4 regions of the Cellulosimicrobium sp. JZ28 genome follow, and region 3 is predicted to be linked to each of the others. Evidence: predicted binding sites of a transcription regulator. Region 3 holds the regulator's gene; each other region holds the start of a gene.
What was found. The regulator HrcA, encoded in region 3, represses chaperone genes, less so after heat shock. The targets are predictions, from matches to a motif close to TTNGCACTCGNNNNNNNCGAGTGCNAA.

Region 1 (3,447 bases), 1.1 Mb from region 3:
CGACGCCCGCAGCGGGCGCGGCGTCTCCTGCTCCGGGCGGGGCCTCCGCACCGGCGCAGGCCCTCGAGTGCCCGAACTGCGGCTCGCCCGCTCCTGCCGGCGCGCTGTTCTGCGAGAACTGCGGCTACGACTTCACCACCGGCGCCCTGCCCGACCCGGTGGAGCCTGCGTCGGCGCTCTCGCTCGACCCGCCGTCGCGCCCCACGCCGGCCACCCCGGCCGCACCCGCCGCTGCCCCGGCCGCACCCGCCGCTGCCCCGGCCGCACCGGGGGCGGGCCTCGCGTCGGGCGTGACGCCGCCCCCGCTCCCGGCTCCGGCCGCGTCCCCCGCGTCCGCGGCCACCCCGCCGCCGGGCGCCTCCGCACCGCTCGAGGCTCCGGCGTCGACCCCGGTCACCGGGACCGCCGCGGGTGCGCAGCCCACCGGTGCGCCCGCGGACCCGGCAGCGCCGTCGGGCGCGCACCTGCCGACGCCGCCCGTGCCCGGGCCGGACCAGTGGGTCGTCGAGATCTGGATCGACCCGGACTGGTACGCAGCCCAGCAGCCCGAGGACCCCATGCCGTCGGCGGGCCTGCCGGGGCTCGTCGTGCTGCGCGAGCGCAGCGTGCTCGTGGGGCGCCCGTCGGTCTCGCGCGGCATCCACCCGCAGGTCGACTGCGGCGCGGACACCGGCGTCTCGCGACGGCACTGCCAGCTCAGCACGGACGGGCAGCGCTGGTGGGTCGAGGACCTGCAGTCCTCGAACGGCACCTACGTGAGCCCCGCGGGGGAACCGCTCCCGACGGACCCGATCCCCGCCGGCCAGCGACGCGAGCTGGCCGACGGGGACCGCGTGTACCTCGGGGCGTGGACGCGCCTCGTCGTCCGCAAGGCGCTCCCGGGCGAGGCGTGAGCCCGGCTCAGCCCTCCGACGTCTGAGGCTCGGCCTCGGCCGTGATCTGGGTCGCCGCGCCGCCCGCGCGGTGCGCGACCTCGATCCGGCGGGGCCGGGCCTCCTCGGCCACCGGGATCGTCAGCGTCAGCACGCCGTCCTCGTACGACGCCGTGATCTTGTCGAGCGCCAGGCCGCGCCCCACCGTGAGCTGGCGCGCGTACGTGCCGGACGGCCGCTCGCGGGCGAGCCACTGGACGTCCGGGTCGGTCCGGGGGCTGCGCTCGGCGCGGATGGTCAGCGTGCGGTCCTCGACGGACACGTCGATCGTGCCTGGGTCGACGCCCGGGAGGTCCATCGTCAGCACGTAGTGGTCCCCGGCGCGGAACAGGTCGAGCGGCATGCCGCCCGAGGCCGCCGAGGCAGCGGTCGCGCGGGCGCCGGACGCGAGCTGGCCGACGAGACGGTCCATCGCGTCGAAGGTGCTCGTGAAGGGGTCGGTCATCGCAGCCACACCTCTCACCTCCTCGTCGCACGGTCCCGGACGGTCCGGGACCGGTCGGTGCTCCCGCGAGGCAGGCACCCCGCGGGCGGCTACAGCTCCTGTTTTAGCACTCTCACCTCGAGAGTGCCAAGAGGTGCGACGAGCCGTGTCGCCCGGCCGGACAGGCCGGGTTGTGCTGCTCCCACACCGATCCCGCGCCCGCGCCCCGGCGCGGTTGGAGGATCCCTCCAACGCCTTGTGCGATCCGTGCACGGCGGGCCGCGGAGGTGGTCGCGAGCGCCGTCGCCCGACGACCGCCGTCCCGGCCAGAGTGGACACGCCCGACCACCGACAGCAGGGAGCCCGCGATGACCGACGCCCGCACGGAGACGCCCGCCGCCACCCCGTCCGCCACGGCGCCCACCGCCCCGGAGGTGCTGCGCGACGCACCCCCGGACGCGCTCGACCATCGCCGCGGCCGGTTCGCGCTCGACGCCGGCGACGCCGCGCGGGTCGCGACGTTCGCCGCGCTCCTGGCCGCGCTCGGCCTGCCCGGCTCGATCGCGCTGTTCGGCAACGCGGTGCCCGTGACGCTCCAGACGCTCGGCGTCATGCTCGCGGGGGCGATCCTCGGCGCGTGGCGCGGCTCGCTCGCCGTCGCGACGTTCCTCGCGCTCGCCGCGGCCGGGCTCCCCGTCCTCGCGGGCGGGCGCGGCGGGCTCGGGGCGTTCGTCGGGCCGTCCGCGGGCTACCTCGTCGGGTTCCTCGCCGGCGCGGCCGTCGTGGGCCTGCTCGTCGACCGGCTCCGGCGCGTCACGTTCGCGCCCGTGCTCCTCGCGTGCGTCGTCGGCGGGATCGCGGTCGTCTACGCCGTCGGCATCCCGGTGCAGGCGCTCGTCACGGGCGTGCCGCTGCCCACGACCGCGCAGCTCTCGCTCGCGTTCCTGCCCGGCGACCTGCTCAAGGCGCTCGCTGCCGCCGCGATCACGGTGGGCGTCGTGCGGGCCTACCCCGCGGCCCGTCCGGTCGGGCGCACCGGACGCGTCGACCGTGCCGCGGCCGACGGCCGCCCCGCCTCCTGAACACCTGCGAGAGTGTCCGCGTGCCCGTCGCCCACCAGGTCCTGACGCACGCCGCCGACCCGGCGGTGCGCGACCGTCCCGCCCTGCGCACGCCCGAGCGGTCGCGCACCTACGCCGCGCTCGCCGCGGACGTGCGCGCGGGTGCGACGCACCTGCGCGCGTCGGGCACGCGACCGGGCGACCTCGTCGCCGTGTCGCTGCCGGACCCGCTCGACCTGCTCACGGCGATGCTGGCCGTCGACCACCTGGGCGCGACGCCGCTCGTGTGCGACGCCGCCTGGCCGCGCGCCCACCGCGCCGAGGTGCTGCGCACGCTCGCGCCGCGCACGTTCGTCGAGGTGCCGCTGCCGCGCGGGACCGGCACCGCCGACGGCGCGGAGCCCGCGCCGTCGCACGTCCCCGGCCCCGACGACCTCGCGTGGGCCGGGTTCTCGTCCGGGAGCACCGGCCGCCCGCGCGCGGTCGTGCGCACGCGCGCGTCGTGGGCGGGGTCGTTCGACGCGGTCACGCGGCTCCTCGGGCTGCGGCCCACCGACGCCGTCCTCGTCCCCGGCCCGCTCGCGTCGTCGCTGTACTGCTTCGCCGCCGTGCACACGCTCGCCGTCGGGGCGTGCGCCGTCCTCACGCGCAGCCCGGCCGCGACGACGGCGGCGCTCGCGACGAGCGACGTCGTGCACCTCGTGCCGCAGGTCCTCGACGACGTGCTCGACGCCGTCGCCGCGGGCGCGCCGTCCCGGCTGCGGCACGCGGTCGTCGGCGGGGCGTCGCTCGCGCCCGGGGCGCGGGAGCGGGCGCGGGGCCTCGGCGTCGACGTGCTCGCGTACTACGGCGCCGTCGAGCTGTCGTTCGTCGCCTACGACCCCGACGGGTCCGGGATGCGCGCGTTCCCCGGCGTGGACCTGGCGGTCCGTCCGCTGCCGTCGGCGAGCGTCGGCGAGGTGTGGGTGCGCTCGCCGTGGGTGTCGCGCGGCTACCTCGCGCGCGCCACGGGACCGCTGCGGCGCGACGG
Region 2 (3,447 bases), 780 kb from region 3:
CCGGCGTGCCCTGGGCGCCGAGCTCCACGAGCGCGAGCACGACGAGCGCGGAGCTCCACGACAGCGGCGCGACGGCGGCGGGCGAGCCGTCGGCGAGGACCTTCTCCGGGATGGCCCCGGACGCGGTGCGGTGGTCGTCGACCCAGCGGAGCCACTCCTCGGCGTCGGCGCGGTCCTCGGGGTCGGACGACGACGCCGCCGCCAGCGCGTACAGCGTGGTCTGGGGTGTCCACGAGATGCCGTCGGCCCGCCAGCCCGCGCCCGGCGCGAGCCCGCCGGCCGGGCGCAGCATCTCGCGCACGGACGTGCGCCAGGCCTCGTCCGCGCCGGCGAGGGGCTCCGGCTGGAAGGGCGGCAGCACGAACGCCGTCGAGGCGTCGCGCGCGCCGCCGGTGACGTGGCGCGGGTAGCCCTGGGACCCGAACGAGCGCTCGACCGCCATGCGCAGGCGGGCGGCAGCGAGGGTCGCCTCGTGCGCGCGCGGCGCCTCGCCCGCGGCCGCGTACACGTCCGCCGCGGCCTCCAGGCCCGCGAGCAGGGGACCGGCGGTCCCGAGCGTGAGAGACGTGGGCTCGACCTCCCAGTAGTCGCTCGACGGCGGCGGCAGCGGGTCCTCGCCGTCGACGAGCTCGAGCGCGTGGTCCGTCGCGGCGTCGACCAGCGGGCGCAGCTCGGCGGCCACCTCGGCGCGGTCCGCGGCGGGCGTCTCCTCCAGCACGACGTCCGCGGCCCACAGGACCCAGCCGACGCCGTCGGACTGGATGCCCCGGTCGTCGGGGACGCCCGACCCGTCGGGGAGGTAGCGCGCGTGGAACGAGCCGTCGTCCTCTGGACCCGGCCGAGGAAGCCGAGGACGGCGCGCGCGTCGTCGACGTGACCGGTGCGTGCGAACGCCGCCGCGGTGAACGACGCGTCGCGCGGCCACACGTAGCGCCACTTGGGCGACGGCGCGGCGAGGGCGGCGCCGTCGTCGAGCGTGAGCGCGCGCAGGTCGAGCAGGGCCGCCTCGCCGAGCGCGGCGAACGGCCCGCCCGCACCCGGTACGACGCCGGACGCGAGCCAGGCCCGCGACGCGGTGGCGGTCTGGTGGGCGAGACCGGGGTCGAGGAGCGCCGTCGCGTCGAGGCGCGCCCCGGCGACCTGCGCGAGCCGGTCCGCCTCGCCGTCCGCGGGGTCGACGCCCGCGGCGAGCGCGCCGGGGTCGAGCGCCGCCGGGTCGAGCACGCGGCTGCCCTCGAGGTACGTCGCGCCGACGCCGGGCGCGAGGCGCAGCACCGCGGGGCCGCCGTCGGGCCCGGTCGTCACCGCGACGCCGTCCTGGTAGAGGTCGATGTGCTCGCCCGAGGGCGCCGCGACCGCGGTCGCGGCGGTCAGGCCGAGGGCAGGGACCAGCACGAAGCCAGCCAGGGCTGCGAGGGGGCGCCACGACGGTGTTGCGCGGATCACACCGCGCATCCTAGAGCGAGCCGCGCGGTGCGCGGTTTCGCCCCTCGCGATACGCGGCGGCGTGGCGCACCGCTGTCTTGCACTCGCACCGTGCGAGTGCCAATAATGGCGTTAGCACTCTCGTCACGAGAGTGACAGAAGTGACCAGCGCAGGCAGCCGCTCAGGCGGCTGCGGCGCAACCCACCAGGTCGACAGGTGAGGCCCGCCCTGGCGGCGTGACATGAACGCCGCCGTCGTGGGCCGTCCGTCGCGGGCGCCGGCCGACCGCCATACGCCACCAGCGGAGGATCATTCCCCATGGCCAAGATCATCGCCTTCGACGAGGAGGCTCGTCGGAGCATGGAGCGCGGGCTCAACACGCTCGCCGACACCGTCAAGGTCACCCTCGGCCCCAAGGGCCGCAACGTCGTGCTCGACAAGAAGTGGGGCGCGCCGACCATCACGAACGACGGCGTCTCCATCGCCAAGGAGATCGAGCTCGAGGACCCGTACGAGAAGATCGGTGCGGAGCTCGTCAAGGAGGTCGCCAAGAAGACCGACGACGTCGCGGGTGACGGCACGACCACCGCGACCGTGCTCGCCCAGGCGCTCGTGCGCGAGGGCCTGCGCGTCGTCGCGGCCGGCGCCAACCCGATCGCCGTCAAGCGCGGCATCGAGAAGGCCGTCGACGCGGTGACGGAGCAGCTGCTCAACGCCGCGAAGGACATCGAGACCAAGGAGGAGATCGCCGCCACGGCCGCCATCTCCGCCGGCGACCCCGCGATCGGCGAGCTCATCGCCGAGGCCCTCGACAAGGTGGGCAAGGAGGGCGTCATCACGGTCGAGGAGTCGAACACGTTCGGCCTCGAGCTCGAGCTCACCGAGGGCATGCGCTTCGACAAGGGCTTCCTCGCGCGCTACTTCGAGACGGACCCCGAGCGCCAGGAGGCCGTGCTCGAGGACCCGTACGTCCTCATCGTCGAGTCCAAGATCTCGAACGTGAAGGACCTGCTCCCGGTCCTCGACCAGGTCATGAAGGCCGGCCGCTCGCTCCTCATCATCGCCGAGGACGTCGAGGGCGAGGCGCTCGCGACCCTGGTGCTCAACAAGATCCGTGGCACGTTCAAGTCCGTCGCCGTCAAGGCCCCGGGCTTCGGCGACCGCCGCAAGGCCATGCTCCAGGACATCGCGATCCTCACCGGCGGCCAGGTCATCACCGAGACGGTGGGCCTCAAGCTCGAGAACGCGACGCTGGACCTGCTCGGTCAGGCGCGCAAGGTCGTCGTCACGAAGGACGAGACCACGATCGTCGAGGGCGCGGGCGACGCCGACCTGATCCAGGGTCGCGTCAACCAGATCCGTGGCGAGATCGAGAAGTCGGACTCCGACTACGACCGCGAGAAGCTCCAGGAGCGCCTCGCGAAGCTCGCCGGCGGCGTGGCCGTCATCAAGGCGGGTGCCGCGACGGAGGTCGAGCTCAAGGAGCGCAAGCACCGCATCGAGGACGCCGTCCGCAACGCGAAGGCTGCCGTCGAGGAGGGCATCGTCGCCGGTGGTGGCGTCGCGCTCATCCAGGCCGGTGCCGTGGCGTTCGAGAAGCTCGAGCTCGAGGGCGACGAGGCGACCGGTGCGCAGATCGTGCGCGCCGCGATCGACGCCCCGCTCAAGCAGATCGCGGTCAACGCGGGCCTCGAGGGTGGCGTCGTGGCGGAGAAGGTGCGCAACCTCCCGTCGGGCCAGGGCCTCAACGCCGCGACCGGTGTGTACGAGGACCTCCTCGCCGCCGGCGTGAACGACCCGGTCAAGGTCACGCGCTCCGCGCTGCAGAACGCCGCCTCCATCGCGGCGCTGTTCCTCACGACCGAGGCCGTCGTGGCCGACAAGCCGGAGAAGGCCGCCCCCGCGGGCGACCCGACCGGTGGCATGGGCGGCATGGACTTCTGAGCCGACCCGCCTCCCCTCACGGGGAGTCGTAGGACACCGACGGCCGTCGGCCGGGTTCGCCCGGCCGGCGGCCGTCG
Region 3 (3,447 bases):
TGGACCTCGATGTGGACGTTGAGGTCGCCGCGCCCGCTGCCGTGCAGGTGCCCGACGCCGAGGTTCTTCAGCGTGACGATCTGGTTCGGCTGCGTGCCGGGGCGCAGGTCGATCTCCTGGAGCCCGTCGAGCGTCTCCAGCTCGAGCACGGTGCCGAGGGCGGCCGCCGTCATCGGCACCTGGAGGGTGCAGTGCAGGTCGTCGCCGCGGCGCACGAACGTGTCGTGGTTGCGCTCGCGGATCTCGACGTACAGGTCGCCCGCGGGGCCGCCGGCCGGGCCGACCTCGCCCTGCGCGGTGAGCTTGATGCGCGTGCCCGTGTCGACGCCCGCCGGGACGTTGACCGTGATGCTGCGGCGGCTGCGCACGCGGCCCTCGCCCGAGCACTCCGCGCACGGCTCGGGGATGACGGTGCCGAAGCCCTGGCACGCGGCGCACGGCGCGCTCGTCATGACCTGGCCGAGGAACGAGCGCGCGACGCGCTGGACCGTGCCGCGCCCGTGGCACACCTCGCACGTGCGGGGCGAGGTGCCCGGGCGGCAGCAGGTGCCGCCGCACGTGCCGCACACGACCGCCGTGTCGACCTGGAGCTCGCGCTGCGCGCCGAACGTCGCCTCGGAGAGGTCGATGTCGAGCCGCACGAGAGCGTCCTGGCCGCGGCGGGCGCGCGGGATCGGGCCCTGCTGCGCCTGGGCGCCGCCGAAGAACGTCTCGAAGATGTCCTGGAAGCCGAACCCGCCGCCCATGGGGCCGCCGCCCCCGCCGCCGGGGGCGCTGGGGTCGACGCCGAGGTCGTACTGCTGGCGCTTCTCCGGGTTGGACAGCACCTCGTAGGCGCGCGCGACGTCCTTGAAGCGGTCGCCCGCCTCCTCGCCCGCGACGTCCGGGTGCAGCTCGCGCGCGAGCTTGCGGTACGCCTTCTTGATCTGGTCCTGGCTGGCGTCACGGGCCACGCCGAGGATCTCGTAGTAGTCGCTCACACGTCACTCTCTGCTGGTGCGGGTCGTGAGGCCGGCGCGGGGCCGGTCGGGAGGGGTCGGGGGTGGTCGTCGAGCGGGCCCGCCGCGGGCGGGGAGACCGCGGGGCTCACGTGCCGAGCACCCGTGACAGGTAGCGCGCGACCGCGCGCACCGCCGCGATGGTGCCGGGGTAGTCCATGCGGGTCGGCCCGATCGAGCCGACGAGCGCGACCGTGTCACCGTCGTTACCGTAACCGGTCGTCACGACGGAGGTCTCCGCGAGGCCCTCGAGCTGGGTCTCGCGACCGATCCGGACGCTCACGCCCGACTCGGCGGCCATCTCGGTGAGCAGCCCGAGCAGGACGACCTGCTCCTCGAGCGCCTCGAGGACGGGGCGCAGCGCGTGCTCGAACCGCATGCCCGCGCGCGCGAGGTTCGCCGTGCCCGCGAGGACGAGGCGCTCCTCGCTCTCCTCTGCGAGCGTCTGGGCGACGAGGTCGCCCACCGCGCGGACGAGCGGGGCGTCGTCGGGGTGGAAGCTCTCGGTCACGGCGGCGAGACCGGGCGCGAGGTCCGTGAGGCGCTTGCCCGCGGCCGCGGCGTTGAGCCGTGCGCGCACCTCGACGAGGGTCCCCTCGTCCGGCAGGCTCGCGACCTCGAGCGTGCGCTGCTCGACGCGGCCCGTGTCCGTGATGATGACGACGAGGAGGCGCGACTCGCCGACGGGCACGAGCTCGAGGTGGCGCAGGCCCGACCGGCTCAGCGAGGGGTACTGCACGACGGCGACCTGGCCGGTGAGCTGGGCGAGAAGGCGCCCGGCGCGCGCGATGACGTCGTCGAGGTCCACGCCCTCGGACAGGAAGGTCTCGATGGCGCGCTTCTCCGGCGCGGACAGCGGCTTGACGCCCGAGAGGCGGTCCACGAAGAGCCGGTAGCCCTTGTCCGTCGGGATCCGGCCCGCGGACGTGTGCGGCTGCGCGATGTACCCGGCGTCCTCGAGGGCCGCCATGTCGTTGCGGATCGTGGCGGGCGAGACGCCGAGGCTGTGGCGCTCGGTGAGCACGCGCGACCCCACGGGCTCGCGCGTGAGGACGTAGTCCTCGACGATGGCCCGCAGCACCTCGAGCCGGCGCTCCTCGCTCACGTCCACCTCCCGCGTGCCGCACCGTCGCCGCCCGGGCGGGCGTGCGGGCGTCGGCACTCTCGACCTCCGAGTGCCAATCCTACGCGTCCGCGCGGCCCGTCCGGCGGTCCTCCGCTCGTCGCGAACGCAGGTCGAGGAGGCCGACGACGAGCGCGACCGCGACGAGGCCGATCGTCACCAGGAGCGCGCGCCCGGTCGCGTCCGCGGCCGAGTCGCCGCTCGCGAGCCCGCCGTAGTAGACGGACAGGACCACGGAGATCCCGACGGCCGACCCGATGCGCTGACCGAGCTGCAGCATGCTGCCCGCCACCCCGGCCCGGCTCACCGGCACCTCGGACAGCGTGAGCGTCTGGTTCGGCGCGATGACCGTGCCGCTGCCCGCGCCCGCGACGAGCAGCGCGACCGCGAGCGCCGGGCCGACGGCGCCCGGGTCGTCCCCGAGCGCGCGCACGACGACCTCCGCCGCGACCACCCCGACGAGCACGAGCACGACGCCGCCCACGACGAGCTCGCGGCCCCAGCGCGCGACCCAGCGGCCCGAGAACCACGCCGACACGCCCGACGCGACCGCGAACGGCGTGCCGACGAGCCCCGCCTGGAGCGGCGTGTACCCCAGCTCGTCCTGGAGGTAGAGCGTGACGACGAGGAAGATGCCCGTGAACCCGGCGAAGTACGCGAGGCCGAGCAGCGCGCCGTTGCGGAAGGACCCGAGCCCCACGACCTGGGGGTCGAGCACGGCCTCGCCCGTGCGCCGCTGGTAGCGCCGCTCCCAGCCGACGGCGGCCACCACGGCGGCCGCGGCCGGCACGAGCCACCACCAGCGCGACGCGTCGTCGCCGCGGCCGGTCGTCGTGACGAACGGCATCATCACGCCGAGGGTCGCGGCGCCGAGCAGGCCCAGCCCGACGAGGTCCAGCCGGCGCGGCCCGCGCGCCGCGCCCGAGCCGGTGCGTGGCGGCCCGGGCACGAGGCGCCACGCGAAGGGCAGGAGCACGGCGACGACGGGGATGTTCACGAGGAACACCCACCGCCACCCCGTCTCCGGTCCCGCCGCGGCGATGATGAGCCCGCCCAGCAGGGGCCCGAGCGCCGTCGAGACGCCGATCGTCGCCCCGAACATGCCGAACGCGCGCCCGCGCTCGTACCCGCGGAACTGCTGCTGGATGAGGCCGACGACCTGGGGGTTGAGGACGCCCGCGCTCACGCCCTGGAGCAGGCGCGCGACGCCGAGCCACGTGTCGGTCGGCGCGAGCCCGGACGCGAGGCTCATGAGCGCGAAGCCCAGGAGGCCCGCGATGAAGAGCGGGCGTCGTGCGCCCGCGTCGCCCAGCCGCCCGGCGGGCA
Region 4 (3,447 bases), 1.5 Mb from region 3:
GGCCTCGCCCACCGTGCGGCACACGCCGCTCACGACCTCGACGGTGTTGAGCAGGAGCTCCTGCTTGATCGACGGGTGCGGCCCGCCGTCGGCCGGGCGCACGGCGTCGAGCACGGTCTGCGCGACCTGCCGCAGGTCGCCCGAGTCGGCGTCGACGAGCGCGAGCTCCCACTCGAGCCCGACGGTCGAGCGCTCCGAGCGGGCGAAGGGGATCGCCGTGCGGCGCGGGAGGGCGCTCACCGGGGCCCGTCCTGCCCGGCGCCGGCCGGGGGAGCGGAGAGCGGCTCGACGACGAGCACCTGCTGGGAGCCGCCGACGCGCGTGAGGACGATCGTGGCGGTCGCGTCGCCCGTGAGGGCGAGCTGCCGGCGGAGCTGCTCCGGCGTGACGGCGGTGCCCCGCTTCTTGATCGTCAGACGACCCACGCCGCGCTCGCGCAGGTAGGAGCGCAGACGCTTGAGGCCGAACGGCATGGTGTCGAGCACGCGGTAGCCGCGCGCGAGCCCGTCCGCGAGCCCCGTCGCGTCGAGCGGCGCGGGGGAGTCGGTGGTCACGTACGCGATGGTCCGGTCGAGCAGGCGACCGCCCAGCCCGCGCGCCGCGTGGGCGACGAGCCCCGCGCGGATCACGGCGCCGTCGGGCTCGTAGAGGTACTGCCCGACGGCGCCCACCTCGGGCACCACGTCTGCGTCGCCCGGGCGGTGGGCGATCCGGCGCGTGGTGGTGCGCGCGGTCCCGTCGGGCCCGGTCCACGACGACAGGACGAGCGCCGACCGGCCCGGTCCCTCGGGCGCCAGCGGGCCGAACCAGAGCCCGGCCTCCACGACGTCCCCGTCGACCGACACCCACTCGGTCTCGGCGTCCTCGGGCAGGCCGGCGTGCGGGATGCCCGGGCCGACCTTGATCCCGACCGCGGGCACACGCGCGCGCAGCGCCCACACCGCGTCGAGCGGCGGGGCGTAGGCCTTCGGGTCGAACACGCGCGTGCCGGCGCGGGTGCGGCGTGCCGGGTCGGCGTACACGCCCCCGATGCGCTCGCCCTCCAGGTCGAGCGCGAGCCCGTCGCCGTGGCGCACCTCGGCCTCGGGGAAGTGGCGCAGGTTGACGGTCGCGATCGCCGCGGTGAGCTCGTCGACGTCGGTCGCGAGCACCTCGAGCTCCGCGGCGGCGAACGCGAGCGCGTCGACGCCGATCCCGCTCGTGAGGTCCGCGACGCGCCGGATCCCCGCCTCCTGGTACCGCCGGGCGTGCAGGGCCGCGACGACGAGCCGGCTCGCCTGCTCCAGCCCCGCCTGCGTGAAGAGCATGCCGTCGGCGAACGCGCCGAGCTTGCCGTGCGCCGCGGCGCGCAGCCGGGACTGGGTGAGGGCCGCGGCGGCCAGGTCCGGGTCGACGCCCTTCGCGCGCAGCCCTGCCGCGAGCACGAGCGCCTGCTGCTCGTCGTACGGCGGGAGCGCGCCGAGCAGGGCCCAGCCCTCGGGGCTGAGCAGCTTGGTGAGCGTGGCGGCGTCCATGGCGTCGATCCTTCCACGGGGGCCGGGGACCACGCGCAGCCGGAGCCCGGATCGTCCGCAGGGCGGACGTTGGCACTCGCCTTGACCGAGTGCTAACCGGGACCTAGATTTGAGACGTGCCGCCACCGCTCGCGGAGGCGGCGCCACGTGCGACCAGGCTGTCCGGCACCCGCGACGACGGCCAGCCGGTGCGCTCGACCCATCCGTTGCAGTTCTCACCGCGAAAGGGGAGGTCCGACGTGTCGGTCCCCATCAAGCCGCTCGAGGACCGGATCGTCGTGAAGGCCCTCGAGGCCGAGACCACGACCGCATCCGGCCTGGTCATCCCGGACACCGCCAAGGAGAAGCCCCAGGAGGGCGAGGTCCTGGCTGTCGGTCCGGGCCGTGTCGACGACAACGGCAACCGCGTCCCGCTCGACGTGACCGTCGGCGACAAGGTCATCTACAGCAAGTACGGCGGCACCGAGGTCAAGTACGGCGGCGAGGACTACCTCGTCCTGTCCGCGCGCGACATCCTCGCCGTGGTGGTCGGCTGACGCCGACCCGGTTCAGCAGCAGGGCCCCGCGACCGTCGGTCGCGGGGCCCTGCTGCGTTCCGTGGCCGGTCGCCCCACCGGTGGTCCCACGGGTCGTGCGCACGTGCGTCCGGTACGACGTCGGACCGGGGCCGTGCAGGTCTGCTGGTGGCGCGGAGGCACCGAGGACGGTGCCCGGGGAGGGGTGCGTCAGCCGGTGCGACGGGCGCCGCCCGCGAGGATGGCGGCGCGCTCGTCCTCGCTCAGGCCGCCCCACACCCCGTACGGCTCACGCACGCGGAGCGACTGCTCGCGGCACTGCATCATCACGGGGCACGAGTGGCAGATCGCCTTCGCGGCCTCCGCTCGCCGTCGTCGCGTCGAGCCGCGTTCACCCTCGGGGTGGAAGAACAACGTGTCGTCCGCGTCGCGGCACGAACCCTGGTACTGCCATTCCCACAGCTCCATGACGGGCCCGGGGAGCCTCGAGATCTCTGCCATGCCGAACAACCTACAAGCGTTGCAAGGGTTGTTCAAGTCCCCTGTGAGGAAAAAGTGAACGAGCAGGTTGAACCGCTCGTGGAGCGGTGCGGGTCTGCTCAACCGCGTCGGCCGATCCTGCCGCGCTGACGCGATCGGCTGCGCCCGGCGCGTTTGCGCGTGCAGCGAACAAATACGGCACGGGTCTGGCGCGAAGGGTGCACGACTGTGACCTCTACGAGGTGGCGAGACGGGTGCCCGCTCGGCAGAATCGATCCATGACCTCAGTCCGGTCCGCCCCCGACCCCGAGGGAGCCCGACCGAGCATGACCTCGTCCCCCGGCCTCGCCGTCGCCGCCGTCGCGCGCCGGCTCGGCGTCGCGCCCGCGACCCTGCGCACCTGGGACCGTCGCTACGGCCTCGGCCCCTCGCAGCACCGGGCCGGCTCCCACCGGCGCTACACCGACGACGACGTCGCTCGCCTCGTCGTGATGCGCCGCCTCACGCTCGACGGTGTCGCGCCCGCCGACGCGGCCCGCGCCGCGCTCGCCGCCGACGAGGAGGAGCTCGCCGCGAACCGTGGGGCGATCTCCTTCGACGACCGCGGCGCCGACGGCGCGGGCGACCTCGACGCCGACGAGCCCGAGGCCGACGACGACGCGCCCGAGCCGCCGCCGTCGCGCCCGTTCCTGCGCGCCGTCCCGGGGGGCGAGCCCGCACGGGCCGCCGGTCCCCGTCCGGTCGGCGTCCGTGAGGGACCGCGGCCCACGCGCGTCTCCGACGTCGTCGACGCGGCGATCGCCTACGACCAGCGCGCGTGCGACCGGCTGCTGCGCATCCCGACGGGCGGCGACCCGGCCGCGTGGTGGTCCGACCTCGTCGAGCCCGCGCTCGAGCGCCTGGCCGAGCGCACCGTGCTCGCCGGCCCGGGCGAGGTG

Region 1: the regulator HrcA is predicted to act here: its motif matches at 1,481-1,507, upstream of BJP59_RS05505 (Hsp20/alpha crystallin family protein).
Region 2: the regulator HrcA is predicted to act here: its motif matches at 1,523-1,549, upstream of groL (chaperonin GroEL).
Region 4: the regulator HrcA is predicted to act here: its motif matches at 1,584-1,610, upstream of groES (co-chaperone GroES).

The regions. Positions count from the first base shown of each region.
Region 1 covers NZ_CP017660.1:1,190,274-1,193,720, reverse strand. The annotation lists gene BJP59_RS05510 (FHA domain-containing protein) at 1-893, shown strand, start outside; gene BJP59_RS05505 (Hsp20/alpha crystallin family protein) at 901-1,386, opposite strand; gene BJP59_RS05500 (biotin transporter BioY) at 1,725-2,438, shown strand; gene BJP59_RS05495 (class I adenylate-forming enzyme family protein) at 2,459-3,447, shown strand, end outside.
Region 2 covers NZ_CP017660.1:3,069,465-3,072,911, reverse strand. The annotation lists gene BJP59_RS13710 (hypothetical protein) at 1-925, opposite strand, end outside; gene groL (chaperonin GroEL) at 1,745-3,370, shown strand.
Region 3 covers NZ_CP017660.1:2,291,349-2,294,795, forward strand. The annotation lists gene dnaJ (molecular chaperone DnaJ) at 1-980, opposite strand, end outside; gene hrcA (heat-inducible transcriptional repressor HrcA) at 1,087-2,103, opposite strand; gene BJP59_RS10505 (MFS transporter) at 2,183-3,447, opposite strand, start outside.
Region 4 covers NZ_CP017660.1:742,517-745,963, forward strand. The annotation lists gene BJP59_RS03355 (glutamate--cysteine ligase) at 1-240, opposite strand, end outside; gene BJP59_RS03360 (class I SAM-dependent methyltransferase) at 237-1,514, opposite strand; gene groES (co-chaperone GroES) at 1,754-2,050, shown strand; gene BJP59_RS03370 (WhiB family transcriptional regulator) at 2,240-2,530, opposite strand; gene BJP59_RS03375 (MerR family transcriptional regulator) at 2,836-3,447, shown strand, end outside.